Regions from separate parts of the Anoxynatronum sibiricum genome, predicted to be linked through region 1. Evidence: riboswitches for the same ligand, from Rfam matches in the RefSeq annotation. Region 1 holds a riboswitch; each other region holds the start of a gene.
The links. Region 1 has a riboswitch for cyclic di-GMP ahead of AAIG11_RS11700 (response regulator). Riboswitches for the same ligand answer to the same signal wherever they lie in the genome.
Positions count from the first base shown of each region.

Region 1 (7,435 bases):
TCCGTTCCAGAGACATGCCCGCCAGACGGGCGAAAATTTCCACCAGGTTATGATTTTGCAGTTTATTTCCCTTTGCCATGATCAATATAAAATCACCGATGAGCTTCTCGTCTTTTTCGATGCTGACGGCCACCATTTCTTCTATTCCAAAGGTTTTTTCAATCACGTATATGACAGCGGCAGGCACGCTGTCATCCATTAAATCTCTCATGCGCAGGCCTTCACGCACTACGGCTCCCCTGCTTCGCTCAATCATGGACTCGTTGTAGGTCCAGACTTTTCCCACCAAATTAAAACCGAGAATGCGAGAGGCCTTCTCCACGTGACCATGGGTACCACTTACGGCCATCGTCACCGAAGAACGGCCATCCGGTCGGTAAAGGTCGAAGGTGGCATACTTGGCTCCAGAAATAAAACGAACCTCATCTGCCACCCATTGGGCATCCAACTCTCCCTGGGGCATTGTCAGCAGCTTCTCAGAGATGGCAATCAGCCGTTTTTCCATGGTGATCTCAGATATATAGAAGGTGAAACAACCGTCACCAACGGACTCCACCACCACCCGGTGCCAGATTTCATCGGAAAACATGGGCTGCTCCGTCACCTGACGGCCACCCTTCAGGGCCACCTCACCAGCAAAGCCGATCCAATCAAAGGCACTGCCGACCATCTGCGGAAACAACTGGCTCATGCGGCGCCCCGTTATTTTGCCTGCCGACAGTTTCATCATTTCTTCGAAAGCCTGGTTGACCGACAAAATTTCATAATCGCAGGGCAAGCCATTGTCATCCACCAGCAAGCGGTGGTGCGCAATGGCTATGGGTGCTTCCTGTATCATGTGCTGAGCCTGTCGGCTGGATAGCGACACACCGGTTTTCCCCTCTCGTTTGAAACCACTTTTCTGGTGACCTTCCCTTTGGATGAATCTCTTGAGATAGGTCCTTTTTCTCATTTTACCAGAAAAATTGATTGTCCACCACCGTGTTGCTATGCCGTTTTCAAAATTAAAACTATTAGTTCTTTGTTTCATTTTATCAAACTACCGCTGCTCATGATCCATTGAATGAACCGAAGCAAAAATGGATTTTTCCACTCAATCGACCCCTCCAGTTGCCCTATTATATTGATCGTCCACTCAGTGCTTAATCACTTCATTTATGATGCTTCAGTTCATTCTATTTTCAGTTTTTGTCTGATTCAATCTGTTGCAGCATTGTCTGGATTTTCGCCAGTGTTTTTCGCAGACTTTCTTTGTCTTCCGCAGCAGTCTGAACCTCTGCTTTGATTGCCAGTTGGGCCAATGCTTTCGCCCGCAAGTTAGCGGCAGAACCGATCAGCTTGTGCATGGATTTTGTCGCCTCTTCAAACCGACCCTGCTCAGCGGCTGCGGCTGTATCGTCAATGAGCTTGTGCCAATCCTCAACGGCTTTTGTCAGCAATGATTCCGCTGTTTCTTCGTCGAATCCTATTTGCTGCACCATTTGCTTCAACATTTCTGTCCTCATGCTTATCTGTATGCCTTCAGTCTCTGTCAAGTCCTGTTTCAATCGGTCATCATAATGGACGATGCCTTCCTGAAGAAGGGAGTTTACCTGCTCAATATTAATGGGTTTAGACATATATGCATCCATGCCGGCCTTTAGGCATCTAACCTCGTCTTCTTTCATGGCATGAGCAGTCATTGCAACAATTTTAGGCTGTTGTGCCAGTTTGAGATTTCGAATTTGACGGGTGGCTTCCAGTCCATCCATTACTGGCATCTGGACGTCCATCAGGATGAGATCATAGATTTCCTGCTGGCATGCCTGCAGGGCTTCCTGTCCATTTTGAACCACGTCACATCGCATGCCCCGATTTCGGAGCAGCTGAACCATCAGGTCGCGATTGACGGCATGATCCTCTGCCACCAATACCCTGATCTTCTGCCGATGATGAGCTTCCCGCAGGGTATGCCGGGTAATGAGGGGCACTGCTTCGTCTAATTGCGTGTCCTTTATCACCAGGCTGGCAATGGTATCCAGTAAGTCCCGCCGCCGCATAGGTTTTGTCAGGTATGCATCAAATCCCATCTTTGTTGCATGTGAAGCTTTTCCATATTGCCCCGCAGAAGTGACCAGGCAAAGGGGTATCTCTTTGGTATCAGAGATGACCTTTAAGGCTGCAGCCAAGTCATCTCCGCTCATGCCGGGCATCTGTTGATCCATGACAACAGCGTGGACTGGTTCATTCCGCCGAGCCTGTTTGATCAACCGGTCGATGACGTCCACTCCACGAGTGCTTTCTGTGACCTGACAACCGGCTTCTTCCAGGTAACTGCGCAAAATTTCCCGGTTCAGTGCCACATCGTCTACAATGTGGATGTGTTTTCCTTTTAGAACCTGGTGATCTGTCAAGGTTTGCACCGGCGTATCGTCCATGGGCAGCGGCAGGGTAACGATAAAGGTACTGCCCTGACCAAGGGTGCTGTTGACGCTGATGTTTCCGCCCATGAGTTTTACCAGATCCCGCGTGATAGCCAGCCCCAGCCCACTGCCGCCATATTCCCGGGTTGTGGAAGCGTCAACTTGGGTGAAGGTTTGGAACAAGGTTTCCAAAGCTTCTTGCGGGATCCCTATCCCAGTGTCGGTGATTGCAATTTCAACCGTGCTGTAGTTTTCTGCTTTTTCAATTTCATGACAGGCAATGGTGACATGACCTTTTTCAGTGAACTTGACAGCATTACTGATGAGGTTGGTGAGGATCTGCCGAAACCGGGTAGGGTCACCTTTGACCTGATGGGGCAAACCCGGATGAAGCTGCAGATTCATTTCCAATCCTTTACTCTGGCCTCGGTGAGCTTGGCCCATAACAGCATCTTCCACGGCAGATCGGAGGTCAAATGGGATGTTTTCCAGTTCCATTTTTCCGGATTCTATTTTGCTGAAGTCTAAAATATCGTTGATTAATGTCAAAAGGGTTTCTGTGGATGTTTTAATATAGGCGATGTACTGGATTTGCTGTCGGCTCAGTTGTGTTTCTTCCAACAGCTGCAAAAACCCTAAAATACCGTTCATTGGGGTGCGGATTTCATGGCTCATGTTGGCCAAAAACTGGCTTTTGGCCTGGGTTGCAGCTTCAGCTTTGTTTGCGGCAAGCTTCAGTGCTTCATTGTTCTGTTCCAAGATACTGGTATATTGGGCCAGATCTTCTTCCAGTTGTTTACGGTCTGTGATATCCAGAGAGATATTGCCGGTTCCCTGTAGTTTTCCTGTTTCATCATAGATGGGGAACTTCTTTGTAAGCACCGTCTTTTTTTCGCCAGAATTTGTGAAAACCAGTTCTTCTTTTATCAAATACTCTCCCGGATTCAGCTGTTGTACCTGTTGTTCATCTTCCATGTAGCTTCGGATAGGTTCGATATTTGGAGAAATGCCGAATATTTCTGCATCTGTTTTTCCCAACAAGTCTTCCGGTTTTTCATATCCGGCTATTTGTGCAAATGCGGTGTTGGTTGCCATTACACGAAGGTTCAGGTCTTTGACAACTGCGATACTGTCGCTGTGTTCCACCAGCGCCGCCAACAGCTTCATCTGATGTTGGTATTGATGCAGTGTTTGTTTAAGCTTTTCTTTATTTTCAACTTCCTCAGTATCATCAAATAGGGCAAGTCTCCATTGTTCTTCATGATGAATTTTCGTCTTGACTGCTTCCAGACGAATCCACCGCCGACCCGTTTTCGTCTGCATTTTCACAAAAATGGGACTGGGCTCTTGGCCATCCTCCACCTCGCGGAGATAATGCTCCAACTCATTTTGGCTTTCTTGTGTCAACAACCTCAGAAATTGCTGCCCTTTCAATGGTTGATCAGGCAGTTCCACAAGCATGCGGCCTTGGCTGTTAATTTGTTTGATTTCGAAGGTTTCATTCAGTACCATGTAGGCAACAGGTGCTTCTTCAAAAAGGTTTTGAAAAGTATGGGCATCTTCTATGCATTCATCAATTAATTTTCTTAAACTATCTTCCTGCTTCACAAGCTGCTGATTTTGATGCTCCAGTTCCTGATGATACGTGCTGACTTCATCCACCAACTTCTCCACAACCTGTACAGTCAGTTCCCCGGCGGGTAAATGAGATTCCAGTATTTTCCGGATTTTTTGGTAGAGCGTTGTCGTGGTCTCTTTTCCCATTTTTTTCATCCTTTCAATACGAAGAACTGTCTTTTGTCACACACAAAAACCGGCCAAACTAAAAAAGCGGCCGGTTACGCTACTCACTCCTCCAGGGTTAAAGCGTCCAAATAAGACCCTGGATTCTTCGTGTCCGTTAATTATTTGCATCGTTTTATCTTTCAAGAAAACTTTCTGAGCACTTCGCTTCCGCTTGTTTTAATGACTATATTACCATATTTCTGTGGTCCATAATCACTTCTTTTAAAGATTTACATGTTTTTATTGACATTATTGCTTTTTGTGTTTTTTTAACGATTTCAAGGCCTCCATCTCTGCTTTACTCACCCAGCGCATTTCACCCGTGAGGGTAAACACACTGCCTTTTCCCGGTGTGCTTTCTGCAGTAAGGGAGTATCCGATTATCGCCGCCAGTTTCCTTGCCACTGCCAGACCCAGGCCCAGTCCACCATATTTTCGGGTATCCGATTCATCTGCCTGGCTAAACTGTTGGAAGATGTGGTCCAGTTTTTCTTTTGGAATACCGATGCCTGTGTCTTTCACCCGAAAAGTGATTCGAATGCGTCCCGGATCAGCTTTGCCGACCTCTTGACTTGCAACCAGTTGGACAGTGCCGGATTCTGTAAACTTCACTGCGTTCCCCACCAGATTACCCAATATCTGCTTCAGCTTAAAGCGGTCCCCCACCAGTTCATTGGGCAGGCTTTGTGCCCGATGGGTGCTTAAAACAAGTCCTTTGTTAATGGCAGTGGGTTGATGCAGTTCTGCCACTTCTTTTAGAAGATCTTCCAGATGAAAGGACTCTTCTCTTCGTTTTTGCATTATTATTTCCATGCTGGTGTAGTTGAGGATCTCTTCGACAACTGTCACAAGGGATTTGCATGACTGGATGGTGTAGTTCAGGTATTCTGCCTGTTCTTCGGTGAGTTCGGTCAGTTGCATTAACTGCGTCATTCCCATGAGACCATTTAAGGGGGTGCGCAGTTCATGGCTCATATTGGCCAAAAACTGGGATTTGACCCGATCGGCAACTTCGGCAGCAGCCTTGGCTTCTGTCAGTTCCTGATTCTTGATTTCCAGTTCAAGTTGAATCTGTTTACTGTGGGTAATGTCAACATGCGTTCCCACCGTCAGACTGGTTGGATGGCCATTTTCGTCCTGCAGGGTCTTTCCTCGGGAGAGGATCCAGGCCCATGTGCCATCTTTCCGTTTCATCCGAAAAGTAGCTTCATAAAGTCCTTTTGATCCTCCAGCAAGATAACGATCAAGATGTTCTTGAGCATTCACCCGTTCATCTGGATGAATGAGAATTTGCCAGGCATTCACAAAGCCACTACCTTCTGGTGACAAGAACTCTGTTTCGTCATAACCCAGCATATTGAAATACATAGGGCTGTACCAGTCTTTCCTCGTCTCAGCGTTGTACTCCCAGGAACCAGTTCCGGATACTTGATTGATCAACCGGTACCTCTCTTCTGACATTCTCATGGTTTCCCGGATAGCATTTCTTTCTGACAGGTCAATGTCAAAGCAATACAAATAGGTGTCTCCATTTTTCAAAGTGATGATACTGTGACTGGAAAACACTTCCACAGGTGTTCCCTCACGATGCTTCAGGGTTAACTCTCCCGCCGGTACTGGTATTTTGGTTCGACTCATGACCCGGATGTGTTCTTTAACTTGTTTGTGCATTTCGGGTGGAATGATTAAACTCAACAGGCTCTTTCCCAGGGCTTCCTTCTGAGTATAGCCGTATAGTTTTTCAGAGGCTTCATTCCAGTAAACAGTTGTGCCATCCATGCGATAGCCCTGCACCGCCAAAGCAGGGATCTTCATCATCACATCATGAAATGCATTTTCCTTCGCTGTCATGAGCTTCTCAGCTGGTAACGCCTGATAACGGCGTCTTCGACGTTTGCGGGTTTGCTCTCTACTATCTTTGAATCGTTTCAACTCTCATTCCTCCACTTCATTAGCGGATTGCCATCTGATAAAACTGCCATGAGTCTTCTGCAAAAGATTCAAAGTCAAATGATTCTTCCTGATTTGCCAGCATGATATCCAACAGACCATTGCCCAAACAAAGGTACAGGCTTAGCGCTCCTTTCTTGCAATTCTGACTGAGGTTGCCTTCCAAAATCATTGTTTCGAAAAGGCCCTCCACGAAATGAATATGTGCTTGTTCACGTTGTCGTATCAGTATTTGACACTGCTTTCTCAATTCAACTTGCTGAATCAAAACAATGCTTTTCCAGAATCGAAGTCTGTTATGATCCTTAAAGTAATCCAATACTGCCTGCAGCAGATTGTACAAGGTTTTTTCCGGACTGTCACTTTTCTGTCCGGCAGTTTCCATACACCCGAAGAACTCATTGACTTCCTGTTCGACTGTCAAGAACACGATTTCATCTTTACTTCCAAAGTGACTATAAATTGAGGATGGCTTCAAATTAACTTGTTTGGCCAGGTCAGCTATGGATGCCTGATACCCCTTCTGCGAAAAAAGAACAAACATGGCTTGAAGTATTTCATTCTTTTTGTCCATCCAAATCTCTCCTTTGCGTACGACCAGTTGTTCGTTTTTTGAGTATAGTATATGATATTTACGTGCTTCTCGCAATGCCTGCTTCACCTGTGTCTATTTTGCACCTACCTGTTCATTCTGACTCTTTGAATTAAGCAGTGAAATCATCAGCCTCGAGGTTGATGTATGCGCAGAGACCCGAGAACAGCACGCGATTTTCAACCACATCAACAAAGCCTGAACCCCACTTTTTTCAGCGGGTTTCAGGCTTAATTAATATATTGTCGTTGTCTATTATATCTCGTTGTTGGTAAGTGACAGAGCCAACTCTTCTTCCATTGTCAAGCCGGACTCGTAGAGACGGGCAGCCAGGCCGGGACCCACATATCGAAAGTGCCAGGGCTCATAGATGTACCCGGTGATGGCTTCTTTGCCTGCCGGATACCGGAGAATGAAGCCGTAATGGTGGGCGTTTTCCTGGAGCCATTTGCCTTCAGGCGTTTCGCCAAAGCGGGTGGTCAACTGCCGCCTCACACCGGGAGAGGTGATGTCTGCGGCCAACCCTGTTTGATGTTCGCTCTCGCCCGGCCGGGCGGTGGAACGGTTGGCCACAGCCTCGCCCCTCTCTTGGGCTCTGGTATTAAAAAGGTAGCGCTGGGTGGCATAGGAGCGGTAGCCTGAACGCAGAATCAGTTCTTCTCCCGTTACCCTAAGGGCTTCCGCCACCATGGTTTCCAGTGCGTCG
Region 1 covers NZ_JBCITM010000012.1:12,131-19,565, reverse strand. The annotation lists gene AAIG11_RS11705 (diguanylate cyclase domain-containing protein) at 1-868, opposite strand, end outside; gene AAIG11_RS11700 (response regulator) at 1,182-4,166, opposite strand; cyclic di-GMP riboswitch class II at 4,226-4,309, opposite strand; gene AAIG11_RS11695 (PAS domain-containing sensor histidine kinase) at 4,437-6,119, opposite strand; gene AAIG11_RS11690 (TetR/AcrR family transcriptional regulator) at 6,139-6,711, opposite strand; gene AAIG11_RS11685 (M15 family metallopeptidase) at 6,985-7,435, opposite strand, start outside.

Region 2 (7,435 bases), on a different contig from region 1:
TTTTCAATTTTACCTTCTCACATTAAGCCAGAATCAAATCGGCTTATTCCAATGCTCCAGCACCCATATTTATCCCCTTGACCTGGACGGGATTCCCGAAAGTCTGGATGAAGCCATGCGATATGATCAGCCGGAAAAACAGCTTCAGTTCAGCACCCGAACCCCACAGTCCGGCGGCGGCGAGATGCGGGCTGCTGCTTTCCACGGGCAGGGAATCGGTATGGAGAATACAAAAAAAGACCTGTTGCAGTTTTTCCATAAGGTGGATGCCGGCATTCAGCAGAAAATGGCCACCCCCGGTGCCCCCTTGATGTTGGCTGGTGTGGATTATCTTTTCCCCATTTATCGAGAAGCCAACACCTATCCTCATCTGATGGAGAACGGCATCGCCGGCAATCCGGAAGAGTTGACGCCGCAACAGCTTCACCAGCAAGCCCTCGAACTGGTGGCACCTCTGCTGAAAGAAGCCCAGCTAAAGGGACTGGCCCAGTATGCTGAATTGGATGGCACAGGCCGCACCGCCCGTGAAACCGGTGATATCGTGGCCGCAGCACAGCATGGCCGCATAGAAACCCTTTTTGTGGCCAAAGGTGCCCAGCAGTGGGGATCCTTTTCACCTGAAACCCAGGAAGTTGTTCTGGTGGATGCACCCAGCCCCGATCACGAAGACCTGTTAAACATGGCTGCCCTTCAGGCTTATCTCAACGGCGGCACTGTTTTTCTGCTGTCACCTGATGAAATGCCATCAGACAGCCATCTATCGGCTATTTACCGCTACTGATACCACTCCCGTCAATGCAACGGGAGTTCCTGTCATTGATGAAGATCCTCACAAGAAGCGCCCGGGAAATTTCCCGGGCGCTTCAAATGTTTATACTTACTGGGGCTGTTTGCGTTTCATCAATAGCTTATAAAGAACAAATCCTGCCAGTAACAGCTGAAGCACCGTAATGATAAATATCACATTGATGTTCCTCTGGGACTGAGCGGCCTTCTCCACATCGTCAATGTAAAGACCTGTTCCAATAATCCACTCCCATGGCTCAAAATACTTAATATAAGAAATTTTCGATTCCATTCTGTCAGCTTCATCATAGTACTGCCACTGATAACGGGTAAAGCCTTCTTGTCCGCTCTCTGCAATGGCAACAAAACTTTCAAAGAGAGCCAGAAACTCACCGGTTGCTTCACCTTCCAGATTCACTCTTTCAAGATCCGAGCGAAAAGGATGCACCACCAATGTGGGTGTTTTGTCATTGATCCAGTAATAGTCTTTTCCCTCCGGACCAAACCGCAGGTCGCGAATCAGCGAGGTAGCCTGCCCTTGGGCCTGACTTCGGGTTAATTTACCGTCCATTTCCATGGAATGAAAATGAGAAAGAATGGAAATTCCCAAATTGGTCAGGTCTTCAATCTGGCTTTCTTTTTCACTGATCATGCTGCGTTTAAGCAATGGGGCTGAGTAAAAAGTGTTAAACAGAATAAACAGTATCAACGGTATCACTATGGGGTATAGCCAGGTGGTGCGCTTCCATCGTTCTGTCATCGCCATTCCTCCCGTGGGTCAGGCAAAACCTGTGACCGGTTTTCGTTATCAATACCCGACACCATGGGATTTAATCGACTTCTTTTAGTTGCCGCTTAACATTTTTCGCCACTTATCATGAGTCATTTCGCTTCTCATTGCTGTTATTGTTGTTACTGTTGTTGCTGTTGTTGCTGTTGTTGCTGTTGTTGCTGTTGTTGCTGTTGTTGCTGTTGTTGCTGTTGTTGCTGTTGTTGCTGTTGTTGCTGTTGTTGCTGTTGTTGCTGTTGTTGCTGTTGTTGCCTGATCCCGGGGTATCACTGGTGTTGTCCTGATTATTGGGCACACCTTGGGAGTTTCCTGGATTCTCGTCAAAAACCGGATGGGTTTGATCCGGTTTTTCTTCGGTTTTATTGCCCTTGCCCGGGTTTTCATCGAACACTGGATGTTCCTTCTCAGGCTGTGGATCGTTTGCCGTTCCCCGACCAGGATGTTCATCAAAGACCGGATGATTTTGATTTCCATCAGGCGGTGGGACTTCCTCTTCAACCGGCGGCTTACCTTCTTGGGGTGTCTCGGGTTTTCCAGTTTGTCCATTACCCTGCCCCGGGTGTTCTTCAAAGACAGGATGTTCTTTATCTGATGCTGCATCGTCCTTAGCCTTATCCTCTTTTTCCGGCTTTGCAGGTTCTGTTGGTTCTGTTGGTCGTTTTGCAGGCTGATTACCCTGACTTGGATGTTCTTCAAAAACCGGGTGGATATCACCCTTATTTTCCTGCTGTGTTACTCCCGGATGGGTGTCAAACACAGGATGTTCCTTTTCTCCAGTTCCACCGTTATTCTCAGTTTTCTCCTGCTGGCCGCCTGGGTGCGACTCAAAAACAGGATGCTGTCTTTCTGTGGAAGCAGGTATCGGCACCTCGTCCGGACGCTTATGGCGAAGCAGTTCCTTCACCATCTCTGGCACAGGTGGTTCGCCCTCACCATATTTAACGTCGTTATGACCGCTTTCGTTTTGGTGGATTTGCCAATAAGCTTCTCTCAGAACAACCTGATTCAGGGAAATTCCTTCCTGTTTTGCCAGTGCTACCTGCTGGGGAGTGCCTTTAAATGCCAGGAGCTCCACTGTCAGATGCCGATTTTCAATCTGCGCAGTCAGGCGATCTTCCATCATCATCAGCAGCTGATCTGCGACTTCTTCCGCCTCGTCTCCAGAACTTATGGTTGCCAAGGAAAGCACCAGATAATGTATTTCATTCCCGTTCAAATAGCCCTGGTCTTCCAATCGCTCCAGGAGAAAGGTCATCGAGTCTTCCGCCTGCTGGTTTTTCATGGATTTCAACTGCAGGGTAGCTGCATCATCATTCAGCGCTGTTGCTGCAATAACTTTTCCATCTGCCGCTAATGTGATTTCGAGGCTGGGGTTCACATCAATGGATACCAGATATGCCACTGGCTCTGGTCGAACCCACCAGAGAAAGCTGCTCATACCGATCAACATGAAGATCGCCGCCGCAATAGCTGCAGGCACGAACGCCGAAAAACGGTTCTTTCGCCGGCTGGTTTTTTCTGCAGCTGGCATTCTGGTAAACTCAATTTCAGTTCCGGCAAAAACCGAATCCGTCGTATGGGGGATTTCAATGAAGTCACAGGAACTGGTCATCACAACCAACGTGTGCTGACGCACTTCGATGACACACCCTTTTTCTTTCATTTTGATCCCTCCTCCACCGATTGAATGTATGTTTTCATTGTTTCCAGGTCGCTGTCAAGAATCATCATAACTGCTAGAATAAACTGCTTGCTCCGGTCCACCGTTTTCTTAGTCACGCCGTACTCTTGCTGCAATCGTTTAAGCGGCATACGCCCACTTTTCAGGGCTGCTTCCCTTAGATCCTGCTGCTCATATAAGAACCGGGCAATTCGAATGGCATTCCTTCTTGTGTCTTCGTGTTTCGGGGCATTTTCCACCAGGTTATCAAGTGTCAATCCCAGCTGGGCCAGTCTTTTCACCAACTGCTGCATCTCTTCCTGAATGGAAAGCGTTTCTTCGGGAGGCGGGCGCCACAGGACACGCACCTGCCCGGCAGCAACCCCTTCAATGCCTTCCTCGCCCAGCGCTGTAAAGGGCATCTCATTCACAGCACCTTTGTTTTTTCTGAGGTGATCAATGGCGCGGTTACGAATCACCGTTGCCGCAAAGGGCAAAAAACTGCCCCGTTCCAGCTGGTAATGGTCGATGGCTTCATTAAAAGCCATTAAGCCAACTGAAAAGACATCATCGTTTTCTTCTTCGATGTAACGTCCCAGTTGTTGGCTTAGATTTTTTTTGATGAACGGAGCATATTCCCGAATCAGCATATTCCGCTCAGATTCACTGCCGGACTGAGCGGATATCACCCGCTTCTCCAGTTTTTTGCCAAATGGAATGTGCTTCAGAAGCGATGGCACGCTGCCACCTCCTCGCAAATTAAATACGAAACAAAGTTTCATTTTAGGGTACTAATCTGTTGACGGATGATGATTGTTATATTCTATCATACCCATCTATCTTTTCCATTCATTCTAAACCCTTTTTTTGTTCCGCTTATTTTCTGATTGCGATCATGCAACCCTTTCTCTTAAAAACAGCTTTGACATCACCCGTTACTTCTCTCAACCAGATACTGCTCTCAAACAGAAATCTGCCTCCCGATGTTTTCTGCCTGATTGGATTGAGACTGGCCAACATTGCAATAGCTGCCCGAAAAAACAAAACTAAAAATCCATCGAACATTATGAAGCACTCTCAATACAGGCACCACCCCTGAGAAATCGACTCTTGTTGAAATAGCCGTCAGTGCCATTCAGTCTGCCACCTTATTTTAATCACCGTGCTCACTTGAGAGTAGCAAAGAAGCCTGTCCCGGGAGAGTTGGGACAGGCTTCTTTTATGGAAAGAAAGTTGGAAAGGCAGTATGATTATTGGCAATCAACTTGAAATGCATCCAGACGATCCTAATCCTATACTTCACTGGTTTTATTAAATGCTGCGCCATCCTTGAACATCTTTACAGGCATCTTGCTCTGCCGGTAGGCGGCATCCATGGTGGTATCCATCGTCTGCCATTCACCATCCACCAGTATTTCGTTCCATGCGTGATACACATCTATTCCCGGGGCATACCCCTTTGCCATTCTGGCAGGCACGCCCACGCTCCGCATCATGGCTGCAAAGAGAGCGGCATAATCGTAGCAGATACCGCTGCCTGATAATAAAGTGGCGTCAATGTCTGGTTGATAGCCACTGGTGACCGTGGCTGCCTTGGCATCATCATATCTGATATTTTCAACAATATATTCGTAGATAGCCGTCACTTTTTCCATGTCTGTGGTTAATCCGGCAGTCAAAGCCGCTGCTTTCTGTATGGCTTTCATATTCTGATCCCATCGAATTTCCTGAACAGAACTTAGGAAACGGGCTGTCGGATCAACAATGGCCACTTCAATGGTTTCGGTTTTGATGGGGCGGTACTGGTTACCGCTCACATGCTCAAGGATGGAAACCTTGTACTGTCCGTCACCCAGAAGAAGCGGAATGGTTTCTTCTGTTCTTGTTGCCGAAAGGTCAAAAACTGACCGCTCGCCGCCTTTTTCAAGCATGATTTTGGTGGCAGTATGTCCTGGCACCTGGTATTGAACCGACAACAGACCAGTCTCCACTGAACGGGTATCCAGGGAAGCCACTTCCATTGCACTGACTGATACGGTACTGGCAATAACCAACACCATCAGCAACATCACCATAAACCGGCTTTTATTCATAAAAAGACTTCCTTTCGGTAGCTGGCTGCCATTTTACAGGCCCTTTAGCTTTGCGTCCTTCAGTTTCCTGAAGTTTGCCTTTATCGGTGGAAAGCGGTTTTTGGGTAAATAAAAAACTTCTTCTTCGGTAGCTGGCTGCCATTTTACAGGCCCTTTAGCTTTGCGTCCTCCGGTTTCCCAAAGTTTGCCTTTATCGGTAAAAAGTTTCGCTTCCTACCTGCTCATTCAATTGTACGAGCTGTTATTGTCATTATATCATCAAATGTACTTTTGTAAACCTTTTATCCTGAATTTAGCGGTCTTTATTTCTCCTTCTTTCAGTTTTATGTAAACTTCTCACCTTTAGTTCATGCCGGATACCGTCTGATTGATTGCTTCAAATTCGTGACTCTGGGCCATGATTGAAAACTCCTGGCATTTCTAGTATGATAGGATCATCCGCTATATTATACGCACCTTTGAGTGTCATTGACGTCCTTTCTGCCTCTAACATTCAGTTTGACTTGTTGGCAGCTTCTTTGCCTTTGGCAGACACCTGACGTCAATCCTTCCCGATTTTTAACTTTTTTAGGTCTCGGGTCCTCTTTTTTGATATTTTTTAACCAGATTCGACATGAAATCCAAAATATCGGGTAATTTAGAGACAGAGAGGACAGAAAGAAGGTGGCACCCATGAATCATGCAGTAACTGATGAAACAACAGCGAAAGATCAGTCTGTGATCACCATAAAGACTCTGGGTTGTTTTGATGTGGAAAAAAACCGACAATCTCTGGTTGAGGCTTCCCCAGGGTCCAGGAAGCTGTGGGAACTCTTCAAATTTATGCTGACCCACCGGCAACGCTCCTTCACACCGGAGGCATTGTTGGATGGTTTGTGGGCATCGGAGGATTATAATGATCCCCGAAGCACCCTGCGCCGCCAGATGCATCGGCTTCGTCAGATTCTTGAAGAAAACGAAAACAGCCAGACTTCCTATATGAGCATTGTCTATGTCAACGGCTACTATCGATGGAATCCGGAGATGGATGCCCGGGTAGACGCGGATATTTTTGAGTCTTCCGTTCAGCTGGGAGAAGCTTTACAGCATGAGCATCCAGAAAAGGCATTATTGCATTATCAGAAGGCCCTTTCAATGTACCATGGTGATTACTTGCCGGAATGCACCGATCAGCAGTGGGTTTTTCCGGTACGCAGTCACTATCGCCGCCAGTATTTGAAAGCCGTGTTGTCATCCACAGGTTTGTTGATGGAGCTTGGTCAGTTTGCCGAAGTACTGCGAGTTTGCGAGAAGGCCATTGAACTGGACATCTATGAGGAAGAATTTCACCTTCGTCTGATGGAATCGCTGCTTCAACTGGGAGAACGCAAACAGGCACTTACTCATTATGAGTACATTACCGGTTTCTACTATCAGGAGTTGGGCCTGAAACCCACCCCTGCTTTGAAGTCGCTGTACAAGCGCATGCTTTCGACCCAGCCCACCCTTGATTCCATGGATGCCCTTCATGCTGATCTGGATGGGATTGACCCCCTTGAAAATGCCTATTTTTGCAATCCAGATGTGTTTAGATCCATCTACGAGCTGGAACGCCGCCGCAGTGAACGCAGCGGTGCCCAGGCGGTGGTGGGCATGGTTACCATGAGTCATCCCTCATCTGCTTCTCACGGCAAACAGCAACAGCGCATGCAGGCCTTGCAGCAACACCTGCTGCACCATCTTCGAAAAGGTGATACCGTTACCCGTTGGAACGATTCTCAGTTTCTGGTTCTCCTTCCAGGTCTTAATACCGAAACCATGGAGGCGGTGTTGCAACGCGTCATTCAAAAATTCCCCCGGGAAAATCCAGACGACTTGACCCGTATCAAGACTCACTGTCATCTGATTTTGCCTCCGGCGCAGCTTCCCCCGGGTGACTTTGCTGCTGCAACCCCTTCTTCCTTTGCTGAGTGAAACCTCCTTTTTCCAGCCATTATATTCGGTTCTCAAACAGCAACAGCAGGCTCAAGAGCCTGCTGTTGCTGTTGTTTGTTCATTTGCTTCCTCTTCAGACTCCACCATGACACCGTGTATAATCAGCCGATGAGATGCCACATAGATGGGGTC
Region 2 covers NZ_JBCITM010000013.1:77,598-85,032, forward strand. The annotation lists gene AAIG11_RS12450 (baeRF7 domain-containing protein) at 1-781, shown strand, start outside; gene AAIG11_RS12455 (cache domain-containing protein) at 878-1,546, opposite strand; gene AAIG11_RS12460 (anti-sigma factor domain-containing protein) at 1,662-3,239, opposite strand; gene AAIG11_RS12465 (sigma-70 family RNA polymerase sigma factor) at 3,236-3,976, opposite strand; gene AAIG11_RS12470 (hypothetical protein) at 4,198-4,371, opposite strand; gene AAIG11_RS12475 (transglutaminase-like domain-containing protein) at 4,529-5,329, opposite strand; cyclic di-GMP riboswitch class I at 5,343-5,418, opposite strand; cyclic di-GMP riboswitch class I at 5,453-5,528, opposite strand; gene AAIG11_RS12480 (AfsR/SARP family transcriptional regulator) at 6,002-7,282, shown strand; gene AAIG11_RS12485 (class D sortase) at 7,334-7,435, opposite strand, start outside.
Region 2: it holds a riboswitch for cyclic di-GMP, as region 1 does, so the genes downstream of both, AAIG11_RS12475 (transglutaminase-like domain-containing protein) here and AAIG11_RS11700 (response regulator) in region 1, are expected to answer to the same signal.

Region 3 (7,435 bases), on a different contig from region 1:
CCAGATGAGTGTGGTTTTTCCGTCATGGCTGACATATGCTTCTTCAGGCTGCTTCTCATTACCCGATGCATTGGTTCCCAGCCCCATTGCGGCTACGCCATCATAAAAGTAATGTTGGTGATGACTTCCCCGGTGCTCCATGAGTCCCAACAAATTGGGCAGTTCGGTCTTCTCCTGTTGATTTTCTTTCAATTGTCCTGCAATTGCAGACATACATAAAACCACCTTTATGATTGTGTGTTGCTTACGAAGTCAAGGCTATCATGGTGGCTTCCCGTCTGCAACCCGAGAAATGTCAGGCAGCCTGTCTGTCACTGATTCAATATGGTTAAGCTATCCTGTAAGTGTATTAACCCTTCGATGGTGGATCATCTGCCTGTATCCGCTGTTATTCTGCTGTTTTCACGAATGAAGGCTTTTTCCTGCAGCTTCTGTTTATGTGGTGTCCATGGCCATTTCAAAGCCATTGGTCGTTTTTCTTTCGTTTCGGCAATCAATCCATTTCGCTTCCGCAACCTGTACAAAATCGGTTCTCATATTCATTCCGCTCGCCACATTGCGTGCAGAACCGATGATGATTCACCCTGGTTTCCATCTGTTCCACCGGGCGATGACCCATCGGTGTGTTTGTTGAAGGCGAACCCACTGTCTGCGGCTGCTTTTCCTGGCTGAAATGGTAGTAGCCCATCAGTGCCGCCGCACCCACTGTGAGGAGCAGCGTGATCCAAAACCCGCTTTCCATCTTAATCATCACCGGGTACACCTCGGCAGCACTTCTGCTCATTTCTGTTCGAAACCCTATCAGCGACAATGTGCCGGCTATGGCCACGAAGGCTGCATACAGATATTTACCCATGAATCCCAGCACCAGGCCTGCAACTGTCGCCAGCGCCGCTACGAGAATATAGGGGTTTGATTCCACTTCCTCGGTGGAAAATCCGCCGCTGATATCAGTGCCTGTGATTAAATCCAGACCCGATAAGCTGGCAATGGTTTCATTGTCGCAGGATATGGATATGAAGGGCATAAGAAAGCAAATGAGAATCACCAGGAAAATGGCAGGTGCAAACTTCTTATTCTGTTGCATGGGTAGTGTCCTCCTTCGGTGATGCTGCCGTTATTTGATCCGCCAGGTTTTTTCCGCATCCACCACAAAACCGCATGTTTTCTTTGATCGGTTTTCCACAGTCACAGCGCATTTCGGCTGAGATAACAGCGGCTTGACTTTCAGTCTGAGGGGTGGCCATTGATTCGACTTTTGTGCCACAGCGTTTGCAGAACAAAGTACCCGGCTTAATGATTTCGCCGCATTGGCAAGTAATGGTTTTCATGCTGTTCACCATTGCTTCTTCTTCCTGCTGAATGGTTTTAATGGCTTCTTCTTTTTCCCGCACATTTGCATCAATGGATGCAATGGCTTCACAAACAGTTTTGATGGTCAGTTGTACTTCTTCTGTCTCAAGGCTTTCACTGCGGTAGCCCCGGTAATAATGCGCCCCCAGCTCTTCGATCTGGTCTTTCTTTTTTCCTTCCAGGGTGCTGATCTGATTTTTTAGCTTGGTGATTTCAATCAGGTTTTTTGATTTGATGCTGGCAATGGCTGCCCCATCATTCACCCCTTTTTTCAGCTTTTCAAGAAAATCCGCCATAATGATTCCTCCTTTGGTTTTTGGTTCAATCCCACTTTTGCAACTTTCTCCCGGTTAGTTTTTATACCAGCGTATTTCAACCCAGTCGCTGCTGGGTCCATTGAAACCGCTGATATCCACCACATAGGTCTCATCAATGGTGTACATTAGAAACCAGGTGTTATCCATTTCTGAAATCCCTTCTGCATCAGGTTCACCGTAAATCTCTTTGATTTTTTTGAAAGATGTCCCTACTGGTGCATCAGGAAGATCACTGAACAACACGGCCGACACCTCCTGGTTATGATCCACCACCAGAACGATCTCATCATACTTGAAATATGTTCCGCCATTGTAATAGCCTGTGTCCATGGGAGTTCCCATTTCATAAAGAATGGTGCTTTCATGAAGACCAAAATACTTAAAATAAGGGCGATTTACCTGTGCGATGCGCCGCTCATCAAACTTTTCCACTGCATACCGGCTGACGATTTCACCTTCCAGAGGATCCACCAACAGCTCTGTGGCAACAAACCCGCCGTCTTCCCAAATATAATCCACCTCGATGTTTGCCACAAAATCACTGTTGAATAATCCCCCCACAGCACCTGTTGCATACCTGAGGCCTGACTGATCTGAATGATCCAATGGAAAAGTACTCAGGTACATGCCTCTGAAATAGCCACCATCTTCAACAAATTGACCGTTTCTGTAATAGCCTGCTGCTTCATAGGCCTCTTGATGTTCATCACCTAAACGAATGTCAATGCCTTTCCCTGATTCTCTGCAGGTGATGCTGACAATGTAGTGATCCTTGAACTGAAAGTTGACTGAAATCTGGAGCTCTTCCAGAAGATCCACTTTGACCCCATTTTTCAGTGAATAGGCATAGTGATCCATGAATCCGGCAGTGCCGCCGCTGTGAATGCTGAACATGTAATCTGAAACACCGTCGCCGGTGAGATCAGCTGCGATTAGCTCCATGAAAAATCCCATGTAGTCAATCTCTTCAATGTCCAGCACCTCGCCACTTTCCGGTTGGCGAATCACCATCACAAATCCTTCTGTCACGCTGCCTTCGTTACTGTCGGCGAAAATCATCAAATTTTCCACACTGCCATCACCTGTGACATCTGCCGTTTTCATATCAACTAACACCTTGTTTTCAAAAGCATATGCAAATCCTTCCAGGTGGGGCGACGACATCCCCCGGTTAATGGCATCCCTGGCAACTGTCACAGCTTGCTGAGATTGGTGATTTTCCATGAGCAAGGCAGTCAAAGCCTCAAACTCAATCACTTCACTGAATGTTTCCAGGTCTGTCATCACCAGTTGATACAACAGCTCATTGGCTTCTTCATACTGGCTTTCCTGTTGAAGCTCTCTCACTTTCCCGATTTTTTCCATGACAAGGCTATTCGCTGCTGCAGGCTTATCTACAGGTGTCTTTGTTTCCGCAAGCTCATGATCAGCCCCCGTGGCTACCTGATCAGATGTTGATCGGTCTGAAAAAAACAGGTAATAGGTACCGGCAACCGCCGCCACTAAAAGTACGATGATAAGCACCACTGCTGCAGCTCTTTTTTTGCCATGTGCTTTCACTGTCGATTCCTTCTCAGTGGGGTTTGCTGCCGCACCACAAAATGGACAGAACCGACTGTCCGTTTCAATCTCCTTGCCACAATGACCACAATACACCATGCCATCACTTCCTTTTCCAGTATTATGCGCTTTTTCCTTCACCGATGCCCGTTTTTTGTGAAATAATCACACTCGCCAAACCCGCCCGGCGCGCACAAAAAAGCCTGTTCTCAATCTGAGAACAAGCCAATCCTCAATGATCATCCGTAAACGGTTCATTACCCTACCCTATCGTGTGCGGTAACCGGCTGCCATGACATTACTGTTTTAGGCCCCTGGCTTTGCGTCTCCATCTTTCGGTGGATTTGCTTTTCTCATCATATGAATGTTTCATGTGGGAAAAGCATACCATACTATCACTAAATAATATAGTCCTTGATTTTTTAGTGCTGTGGTACCGGTTTTTTGCTGCATCCAGATAGATTCCCATTCATTTGATATGAAAAGTGTTTAGATCAACTATAGCAGGGTAATTATCAGGTAAGCCTTAACATTTATTGCTGGCTATCCTTGTTTTTAGAGAGGGTGTTTTCTAATGAACCGGGGGGAAGAAGATTACCTGAAGGTGCTTTATGAGCTTCAGACAGCCGATGGAAAACCTGTGAGCAATGCAACACTGGCACTCACCCTGGATCATTCTGTCCAGTCTGTGAACGAAATGATCAAAAAACTGGCAGCAAAAAACTTCGTGGTATACACCCCCTACCTGGGTACCCGGTTGACCCAAAGCGGAACCACCGCAGCCGTTTCGCTGCTGCGAAAGCACCGGCTATGGGAATACTTTCTCCATGAAAAACTCCATTATTCCTGGGAAGAAATTCATGAAGAAGCTGAGCTGCTGGAACACGTCACGTCAACAAGGCTGGAAGAAGCTCTATTTGATTTTTTAGGCAGACCTTCCTACTGTCCCCACGGCAACCCCATTCCCACCTTAGAAGGCCTCATGCCCCAGCTGCCTCTCATCTCATTGATGGAAGCTGAACCAGGAAACAGTTACAGGCTGGTGCGGGTACCAGATGAACAGCAGGTACTGACTTATTTGCTGAACATCGGACTAGCATTGGGAAACAGCATGCAAGTGGTTCGTCAAGACACCGTTAGTGATATTATCACCCTGAAATTAAGGCATGAGCACATCGCCATTGGTTTTAAGGTGGCCCAGTTGCTCTACGTCGAACCTATTCCGAATAAAGTACAATCAACACACCCTGATGAATAAACACCAAGAATGGAGGATCTCACATGAAAAAATGGCAACGTCTTATCATCCTTGTCACCCTGGTGGCCCTGGCATCCGTTGGCTGCACATCGGCCCCCGTATCAGAAGAAAATGGCCAGTATCAAGTGGTGGCTACTACCACCATGCTGGCAGACCTGGCCCGGGTCATCGGCGGCGACCATGTCACTGTCACCGGTCTCATGGGACCGGGCATTGACCCCCACCTTTACAGTGCCAGCGCCGGCGATGTGGAAACCATCAGTTCGGCTGATCTGATTCTTTACAACGGTTTGCAGCTGGAGGCAAAGTTGGGTGAAGTGTTCAGTCAGATGAGAAGTCAGAACAGGAAAGTGGTGGCTGTTGCGGAAGCAATGCCAGAATCACTCTTCCTGGAATCAGAGGAGGAAGACGAAATCTACGACCCCCATATCTGGTTTGATGTACAGCTGTGGAAACTGGCTGCCGAAGCTGTGCGAGACGCCCTGATAGATCTGGACGAAGCCAATGCAGATGCCTACCGGGAAAATTATGAAGCCTATGCCGTTGAGCTGGATGAGCTGCATGCTTACGTGTTGGCAAGAGCAGAAGAGCTTCCCGCAGCCTCTCGCGTACTCATCACCGCCCACGATGCCTTTGCTTATTTTGGTGAAGCCTACGGATTTGAAGTGCTGGGACTGCAGGGCATTTCAACTGTCAGCGAGGCGGGCACTGCCGATATTCGAGAACTGGCCGACTTTATTTATGAAAACCAAATTAAGGCCATTTTCATCGAATCATCTGTTCCCACCCGCAGCATTGAAGCCGTTCAGGAGGCTGTTCGCTCCCGAGGCTTTGAAACCGCCATTGGAGGCGAGCTGTATTCAGACTCCCTGGGTTCAGCGGGAACCGATGCAGCCACTTACATTGGCACAGTAAGGGCTAATATTGACACCATTGTAGATGCATTGAAATAGGAGGTACAGCCATGAACCAGGAACATGCATTGATCATTGAGGACATGACCGTTGCGTATCAGACAACACCCGTTCTTTGGGATATTGATGTGAAGGTACCCCCAGGCGTTCTCATGGCCATCGTGGGTCCCAACGGTGCAGGAAAATCAACACTTATCAAGGCAGTTTTGCAATTGATCAAACCCATTTCAGGCACCGTGACCATCCATGGCAGCTCCTACGAAACTCAGCGAAAAAAAATCGCTTACGTGCCTCAGCGGGGCAGTGTGGACTGGGATTTTCCCACCAGCGTGCTGGATGTGGTGCTGATGGGGCGTTACGGCTTTCTGGGCTGGATCAAACGCCCCACCCATCAAGACCGTCAGCTGGCCATGGAGGCCCTTGAAAAAGTAGGCATGGAAGCCTTTGCCCAACGTCAGATCAGCCAGCTATCAGGCGGACAGCAACAGCGGGTGTTTCTCGCCCGGGCCCTGGTTCAGGATGCGGCCATCTACTTCATGGATGAACCTTTTCAAGGGGTAGATGCCAAAACAGAACAGGCCATCATTGTCTTGCTGAAAGAGCTGCGGGCTTCCGGCAAAACCGTTGTGGTGGTGCATCATGACCTTCAAACCGTTGCCGATTATTTTGACTGGGTAACCTTGCTCAACACCCAATTGATTGCCAGCGGCCCTGTGGCAGAAGTATTCACCGAAGAAAACCTAAAAAAAACCTACCGAAGCACTGGCAAGGTGCTGAAGGGCGAGGAGTGATGGGATGCTGACAACATTTGGCCTTGATTATACCTTGTTGGTTGTTTCTGCAGGATCAGGTCTTCTGGGACTTGTCAGCGGTGTCTTGGGTGTTTTCGCAGTACTGCGGAAACAATCTCTGTTGGGAGATGCCGTGGCTCATGCGGCACTCCCCGGCATTGCCCTGATGTTCCTGATGACCCAGACCCGTCAGACAGAGCTGCTTTTGCTGGGTGCCACCCTCACCGGTGTTCTTGCCACCAGTGCCATTATCGCCATTGACCGATTTTCCCGCATCAAGTACGACAGTGCCCTGGCCCTGGTTCTTTCAGTGTTCTTTGGTTTTGGGCTGGTGCTCATCACCTTTATTCAAAAAATACCCACTGCCAATCAGGCCGGACTTGACAAGTTTATCTTCGGCCAGGCTTCCACCATGCTGATGCGGGATGTACGACTGATGATCTGGGTCACCCTGGTGATGCTTGGCCTGACCATCCTGTTCTGGAAAGAGCTGAAAATGTTCTCCTTTGACCCTGGATTCGCAGAGGTGGCCGGCTTTTCCACACGCCGTATCAATGCCCTTCTTTCCGGAATGCTTGTGGCAGCCATCATGATTGGTCTGCAGACTGTTGGTGTTATTTTAATGAGTGCCCTGATTGTGGCGCCTGGAGCAGCTGCCAGACAGTGGTCAGATCGGCTGTGGGTGGTGGCCATGCTGGCCGGCTTTTTCGGGGCTGTTTCAGGTCTCATCGGTACACTCATCAGCTCTTCGCTGACTAAAATGCCCACCGGCCCTACCATTGTGATTGTCTTAAGTCTCTTTACCCTCACCAGTCTGGTAGCTGCCCCAAACCGGGGCCTGTTATGGAAACACCTGCGCCAGCGGAAAAGCCAGCAGTTGATCTCCGCCGAGAAAACACTGAAAGCCATCTATCTGTTGGCTATGAACCACGACAACCACCATCACAGCCATGACATGGCCATGATTAAACCTTCGAAAAACATCTCAGGCAAGCCGTCTCCTGCCCTTCACCGAGCTGTTGAAAGTCTGGAGCATCAGGGGCTGGTGCGTCGGGATGCCGACAACCAAGTGGCCATTACCCCCCAGGGGATCCAGCACGTCAAGGTGCATCTTATGGAAGGAGGAGAACAATGAGTGCACAAAACGAAATTCTGCTGATCGCCATGATTGTCTCCACCGCCTGCACCATTCCCGGCATGTTTTTGGTGCTGCGTTCCATGGCCATGATGTCTGATGCCATT
Region 3 covers NZ_JBCITM010000006.1:96,451-103,885, forward strand. The annotation lists gene AAIG11_RS07570 (asparagine synthase-related protein) at 1-213, opposite strand, end outside; gene AAIG11_RS07575 (hypothetical protein) at 494-1,087, opposite strand; gene AAIG11_RS07580 (zinc ribbon domain-containing protein) at 1,074-1,649, opposite strand; gene AAIG11_RS07585 (zinc-ribbon domain-containing protein) at 1,704-3,371, opposite strand; cyclic di-GMP riboswitch class I at 3,506-3,589, opposite strand; gene AAIG11_RS07590 (metal-dependent transcriptional regulator) at 3,805-4,488, shown strand; gene AAIG11_RS07595 (metal ABC transporter solute-binding protein, Zn/Mn family) at 4,512-5,441, shown strand; gene AAIG11_RS07600 (metal ABC transporter ATP-binding protein) at 5,453-6,193, shown strand; gene AAIG11_RS07605 (metal ABC transporter permease) at 6,198-7,328, shown strand; gene AAIG11_RS07610 (metal ABC transporter permease) at 7,325-7,435, shown strand, end outside.
Region 3: it holds a riboswitch for cyclic di-GMP, as region 1 does, so the genes downstream of both, AAIG11_RS07585 (zinc-ribbon domain-containing protein) here and AAIG11_RS11700 (response regulator) in region 1, are expected to answer to the same signal.

Region 4 (7,435 bases), on a different contig from region 1:
TAGACAACGATCTTATGGTTGCCCCACTTTTTGCTTCAATAATAAAGAGTGTATCTCTTCCCTTTCTTTTTTCTACAAACAGAGCGTCAATCTCAACCTGCCCATTGCGGTGTTCAAATACTTGTTTGATTAACGAGTGGACTTTAAATTTAAAAGAAAACGTCGATTTTCCAGTAGTTGGAGCCCCAGGAACCATCTTCACATCAAAGCTTAATGCTTCGCTCAACAAACCACTGGTAAGCGCTAAATTGACCAGTGATGTTTCTGATAAAACAGGCATAATTTTGTAACCTTTCAATGAGTTGAGATTTTTTTTAGGATGAAAGATGTCGGGTTGACTCATCCTAAAAACTTCATCGTTTACGAGAAAAAAATCTTTCAAGCGATCTTTTACCTTCGCTAAGATAAACTGTGTACCCGTACCATGATTAGATGCTCCCAATCGGAGAACCATTGTATCATTGTCTCTTAATTGCTTAGGCAGTTTCTCATAGCAGTCGATTGAAATTGAGGGCGCAGTCGGTTTTCTTCCCAGCTTATTTCGCAACAAGTAATCTTGGAATGATTCTGGCCCATAAGTTCCAACATTGCAATCAGTTAAGTGAATTAGCGCATGTGACCACATATTTTGTTGCACTCCTCAATTATTTCATTGATTCAAGACAATGGATTTGCTTTAATTTATATCCAGTGTTTCAGAGTTTAAATCATTAATCATCAATATACTCCCATTCTAAGAAACCTTGGTTAGTGGCAATTTGAACTTGCGGTTCAATCGTCCGCTTAAGAGCAGCAATAAAATCTTTCTTCTCAAAATTACTTCTTCTTGTTAACATTTCAACCATTTTTTGATCAACAGTGTAGTAATCCTCCAAATATTTATGCATCCCAGTATTAATCATGCAGTTAACTGCCTTATACTGAACAATGCAGAAATCATCCAAATACTTATTCAGATTTGGGACATGATTACTTTTCATACTGTTAATTCGCTTGAATGTTGGAATCAAATTCCAAACCAGGTCATGTTGCACAAAGCTCCAGGGTACAAAATGATCAATACTAATTTCGCCAAGTTCTAGAGTGTGTTGTGAAGTCATTGGTCTCTTGGTATAGATATCCATTAGTTCAACATTCTCTTGAACAAGCCCCCAAAATCGTTTAGCTTTTGATAGATCACGCTTCATTGGTGGAAAGATCTTTAAAGGTATCGCTGGCACATTCGGATTTCTTCGTTGCAAATAGTTTATGAGAACGTGATCAGACCAGCCGCTAATTACTTGGCGGTTTTTCTGAATAAACGTTGCCCATCGATCATTAATATACAGACTTGTACCCTTACTACTAATTCTGTATAGTGCGTCTTGGTCTCCTTGACTAAGTTCTTGGATTTTTCTGTTTTTATCATGATCAGACAACCCACGAAGTTGTTCGGCATAAAATGGAGTTAAAAGTCTGAAAGTAACATATCTTGCTAAACGGTTAATTTTCGATCTAAAGTCTGCTGCTCCAAAAGATTTGATCGTATCAGCTAAATCATCTTTATTTCTGATAGCTGCCCCGGGATCCCTCTTTAAAACTTCACCAATGATCTCCTCTATTTTATCTAATTTCCCCAATGATAACTTATACTGTGTTACTGGATACCATGCTTCACTGATCATCTTGATCACATTATCTTCGATGTTAACTACTGTTTTTCCTTCTATCGCAGAATCAATTATCCCTCTGAGCCAAAATATTTTGTAGCTATTTGTCATACTCTTATCTGCAAGCATCTGCACCAGTTTAATGGCTTCAAAGGATTGCAGTGGAAGTATTTCCATTGTTTCGCCCTCCTAATAAAGTGTCAGTCAATAAATCAACCCAAATCAACCGACTATTTCCGTAGATGTCGGTGAAGGGATACTGGATGTAAATGTGCTGGGATTTTTCGGGACCAAAGGTGTCACAGAAGAGCTCCATGAAAAGGTCTTCTGCCAGGCTGTTCAGCGTTCCCGTAGAGGTGGCGGCTGGTGTCATCCGGTGGTCACTCCCGTCATTGGCGTTCAGGTGATCTTCTCTCTGCTCTGATGCTCGTGATTAATTCATTTCTTCCATTATATAATAGCTATTCGACCTGTGAAGGCATTTTTCTCTCTTTTTTTGTTTTTTCTGAACTTTTTTCATCAATTGACTTGCCGATGCGGTTTAAAGCAGCAGATTTGGGTAAAATTATCACATATCGAGAATGATTATCACACTCAAATACATATGCATGATTGCACCCTGTGACGCTTTCTCCCGCTCAATGTGAACGTCGGTATTTTGTAAGGATGAGTGAGCCAGTACCTTTGGGCAAACCAATCGAAAGATTGGGACGCAAAGTTTGGAGTCTGCCGTATCATCAGATGCAATGATTGTCCAGCTGCCCCGAGAGGAATGCTGGGCTTTTTTGCGTTTGACGGCTTTTTCTGCAGCGGGAGACAAAAAGGAATCAGAACTAATTGGTTTGAAATGGGAAAGGGGCGTGTTTGTGGCAATAACAAGCTGAGAGGCAACTGTGGATTTGAGTAAGGAGGAGAACTATTGAAAAGACGTATGATCGGATTCATCACGATTTTGCTGCTGGTGCTTATGTCAGTGAGCGGCAGTGTCACCGCCAATGATCTGCAGCTGGCACCGCTGTCTTATGTCAATCTAACTTCACCAACAGGCGGCGAGAGCTTTCAGGTAGGGGGTAACCACACCATTACCTGGCAAAAATCTGCTGCCGGGGGAAACACGCAAATCTATTTTTCTGCCAATGGCGGCGCCAACTGGACTTACATCACCTCGGTTTTAGGAACCAGCTACAACTGGACAGTGCCCGACCAGGTGACAAACCAGGGAAGAATTCGGGTGCGATGGTCGCCCAACAATGATACCTGGTACACCAGTAACAGCGCCAACTTTACTATATTCAAGGCGTTGGATCCCCAGGATTTAAACCTGATTTTGGTGCCACCGGCTCCCACTGATTTGTCGGCAAGCGCTGTTTCAGCTTCTTCCATCAGTCTCACCTGGAAAGACAATGCAGGCAATGAGACTGGCTACAAAGTGGAACGAAGAGTGACCAATCAGGCTGGCGGTTTTAATGAAATTGCTGTGCTGGATGCCAACACCACTCAGTTTGCAGATACCGGCCTGAGCGCCATGACCAACTACACGTACCGGGTCAGGGCGTATAATGGCATGGGGAACTCTGGCTATTCCAATGAAGCAGCTGCTACTACCCAGGCCTTGGGGCTGGCACCACCGCCGGCCAACGCGCCTGCTGCTCCCACTGATTTGATGGCAACGGCCATTGATGGTCCGGCTTTTTCACTGAGCTGGACAGATAATGCCGGCAATGAACAGGCCTTTCACATTGAAAGGCAGGCCAATGGCGGTGCCTTTAGTGAAATTGGTGAAGTGGGCGCCAACGTCACCGTTTTTGTGGACGAAAATGTCGCCGTAGACACGCTGTACCTTTACCGGGTAAGGGCGCGAAATGCCAATGGTTTTTCTGCTTACAGCAATGAAACCGGCGGTATCATTGAGCAGGATGCTGATCTTGAAGAGGAAGAACTGGAAGGACTGGAGGTTCCCGAGGTCTTAGAGGAGCCGGAAGTGCCTGTTGAACCGGAAACGCCGCCAGAATCGCCTGCCCTGCCGCCTTCAACACCTTCGACACCATCGGGTGACGGCGTTGTGATTCGATTCTTCATAAACCAGTCTGATTACTTTGTCAACGATTCGCTGAGAACCATGGATACGTCCCCCATTATCAGCGGCGGCAGAACACTATTACCCATTCGTTATGTGGCAGAGGCCCTGGGTGCCACGGTGGGCTGGGATGCCGGCGATCAGCGGGTGACCATTGAGTTCGGTGAAACCACCATTGATCTGTGGATTAACCGGAACAGTGCCCGGGTAAACGGTGTGATGCAACAGATTGATGCCAACAATGCCCAGGTGACGCCGGTGATTATTCCTCCCGGCAGAACCATGCTGCCGCTTCGCTTTGTTGCTGAGAATCTTGGCAGCAGTGTTGACTGGGAGCCTGTGGGTCAGGAGGTTATCATCGTTTACCCTGCACCTTAGCGCCTTTTTCGGTAAACTGTTTCAGTTAGAACTGTGACTGAATAAATAAGAGCTGTGCCCAGTGACAATGTCATCAGGCGCAGCTCTTTGATTGCAACGATTGAATTGACCGGCTTGTTCAGGAACCGGGTATGGCAGGCAGCCCCTGGAACATTTCGCTGAAGTCCATGATTTCATAATCGGAGGGAACGACGAAAAGATCGTTGGAGATGCCACCGGTTTGGAAGTTGGTGACCTCCATCAAAAACTGGTCTTCAGGATTGTTCCCCTGACCTTCCATCTTCATGGGGAATCCGTAATCGGTATGCAGCCACATTTTCATCTGAACGCCACTCTCACTGTCGGTGGTTTGCACCACATGGCATTGGATGCCGTTGACCATTTCTGTTCCCAGGTATTCCATGGTTTCGGTGTCTACGTCTTCTGTCAGGTCCTCTGCCGTGATGGGCTCCATGGTGCCATCCATTCCCATGTCAACGGGCATTTTCATGGCAGTTTTCTCCTGGGGATCAAGGGTGTAAACTGCTTCAGTGTCGTAGATCATGATGAAGTTAACGCCCATGGCTTCACTTTCACTGCGCATCCGCTCGCCTTTCAGCCAGATGCGGGTTTTCATGGTATCCATGGTGGGGCCGCTGATGTTCATTTCGTAGGAGACTTCGCTCATTTCCCTGCCGCCGCTGAAGAGGGCAGCAATTTGGCTTTCGTTCATGGTTTCGCCGGAGGAGACGGGGGTCTCTGGATCGGTTTCAGGCTCTTGGGAGGGTTCTGTTTCTGAGACCTGGGCAGGGGGTGCCTCTGCTTCGCCGGTTTCGGCCGGTGCAGAACCGCCGCCGCAGGCTGTCAGCAATAGCATCATTGCAAGTAGAAAGGTGGCCATCCATAGGGGGTGCCGGTGGTTGATGTGCTTTCTTTTCATCATCCTCATCTTCTTTCTTTTGTATTTGCTGCTTATTGTGCCTATTCCCGTTTCAGCCCCGGTTAAATCAGGGGATTTGGACCCGAATCTGCAGACAGCAAAAAAGCCCCGGAGGGCTTTTGATGGTTCGTGTGGATTAATTGTTTTAGCTGTTATTTTTTATGAAAAGCACCGCGCATTTCATCAAGGCAACGGAAGACTTCCTTGGAGTATTCATCCATTTTGAACAGGCAGCTCTCTGCTTCTTTGGTGTCGCCCGCCTTGTAAGCATCGGAGGCTTTTTTAGCCACCTGGTGAAGATGCATGTGGGGTGATTCCATGCCCTTAAAGGCAGGATGCTTTTTCAGCGTCTCATCACCCACGCTGTAATACCATTTACCCAAGCGACAGTCATGGTAATTGCCGATCATTTTTTCGTCTACCTGTTCGTAACCCAAGAGCATGTTGTATACCCGCCAGCGCCACAGCAGGTGGTCTGTTTTATAGATTTCGATGAGTTCGGTGTCGGTGAGGCAGCTGCTGTGATGCAGCAGAGCAAGGCGCAAGGCGTCCATTTTTTTGCTGGCATTGAAAATGGCTCGTCCGGTGTGATCACAGGTGCCTGCCAGAAAATCGGATGCCTGAGAAATCTGGGACATATTTTCATTAAGGGTTTCTGTGACGGCAGACTGCTCTTGCATGTTGGCTGCCACCTGCATGGTATGATCGTTCACCAAAGTGACTGAATCGCTGATGTCACTGATGGATCTAACGGCTTCTTCAACGATCTGCTTGCCGCTGTCCAGCTTGGAGGCAGTGAGGGTCATGCTTTTGGAGGTGTCATCGATGTGATGTTGTAGCTCGGAAATGCTCATTTGAACTTTTCCCACTGAGTCTTTGGTGTGCTCGGCCAGTTTGCGCACTTCATCGGCCACCACAGCAAAGCCCCGCCCCTGTTCTCCCGCCCGGGCGGCTTCGATGGCGGCATTCAGCGCCAGCAGGTTGGTTTGCTCGGCAATGCCCTTCACAATATCTATGATTTGATCAATATCCTGTGTTTTCAGTTTTACCTGCTGTATTTCGCCATCAATGCGTTTCACCTCTTCAAAAGACTGGGTGACAAATTCCATGGACTGGTTCATTTGAGCAACACTCTCCTGAACCTTGGCATTGGTGGCACTGGTCTGGTCGGAAACTTCGCTTGATATGTTGGCGACTTCTTCAATGGAGGCGCCCAGCTCTTCGCTGTTGGCCAACATGGTATGGAGGGAATCGGTTTGCTGGGTGACGCTCTGAATCATTTCCCGCACTGAATCCATGCGGGTAACTTCCTGCACCAGGTTGTTCACCTGCAATACCGCTGCCTGACGCTCTTTTGAAATGGTATCCATAAACGTGTTCCAGAGATCTGCCAATTCTTTTGAACCACAGTCTTCCGGATTAATTTTGACGCACTGCCCACTTGTGGCAGCCTTCAAGGCCTCTTCCATTGCTTTTGTGGATGATGCTTTTGGCGATACGCCTGTTGTTGCTGCAGATTTCTTCTCTTTAAAAAACATATTCGGCACCTCCCTTTGAACTATTAAAGCCTTATGCGACCAGTATGATCTGATCTATCATGTCATTTTTTGGAACCTTATTATTGAAGCGTTAGTTTATCCTAACTATTTATTGACTCTATTTTAACTTGATTTATTCTCATTGGCAAGCATTATTTTGGTAGGCCTAACTCTTAATTGCCATTTGATGACAGAGCAAAACCGCCTCGGGCGGGTTTTCAGTGGATAGGTGATAAAGAATAGTGGATAGAAAAGCAAAGCCATAAAAAAAACCCCCAGAAAGGGAGCCATGGGAGCGATCAAGGGAATCAGGGTTGCAGGAACACAGCTCGCAGGGGCGACCCGTCGGCACCTTTCAGCTTGAGCGGCAGGAATGCGTACAGGCCGCGGGTTGCCTTTACCTGATCCAACCCACAAAGGTTTTCAACAATCAGGCAGTCGTTTTTCATGAAAACTTCATGGGCAGGATATATTTCTTTCAACGTGGGATCCACATTCAGGGCGTCGATGGCAATTAGTGAAATCTGTTTCTCCACTATTCCTTGTGCCGCCTCCGGTGTGAGGTAGGGGTGCTGCTGGTAGTGATCGTGATGATGAAAATATTGGTCCCACCCGGTGTGGATGATGAGAAAATCGCCGGGATGTAGCTGTTCAAGGGCCGGTGACATCATGGCTGTGGTGATGGGTGTTTCTGGCTTTAAGCCAGTTAAACTCACTTTGACACCCATGCCTACAAAGCGGTGAATGGGAATGGTGTCAATAGGGTCACCCAAAGGGTCGATGTGATAGGGAGCATCGATGTGGGTGCCGGTGTGGCTTCCCATCAGGAGCCGGTTGACATGAAAGCTGTCTTTTTCGTGGGTGAAGGCGCTTT
Region 4 covers NZ_JBCITM010000016.1:242-7,676, forward strand. The annotation lists gene AAIG11_RS13280 (DUF6997 domain-containing protein) at 1-625, opposite strand, end outside; gene AAIG11_RS13285 (HNH endonuclease domain-containing protein) at 711-1,826, opposite strand; gene AAIG11_RS13290 (hypothetical protein) at 1,798-2,022, opposite strand; cyclic di-GMP riboswitch class I at 2,327-2,415, shown strand; gene AAIG11_RS13295 (stalk domain-containing protein) at 2,569-4,104, shown strand; gene AAIG11_RS13300 (DUF4412 domain-containing protein) at 4,223-5,023, opposite strand; gene AAIG11_RS18185 (CZB domain-containing protein) at 5,176-5,721, opposite strand; partial or broken gene AAIG11_RS18190 (methyl-accepting chemotaxis protein) at 5,704-6,561, opposite strand; gene AAIG11_RS13310 (cyclase family protein) at 6,870-7,435, opposite strand, start outside.
Region 4: it holds a riboswitch for cyclic di-GMP, as region 1 does, so the genes downstream of both, AAIG11_RS13295 (stalk domain-containing protein) here and AAIG11_RS11700 (response regulator) in region 1, are expected to answer to the same signal.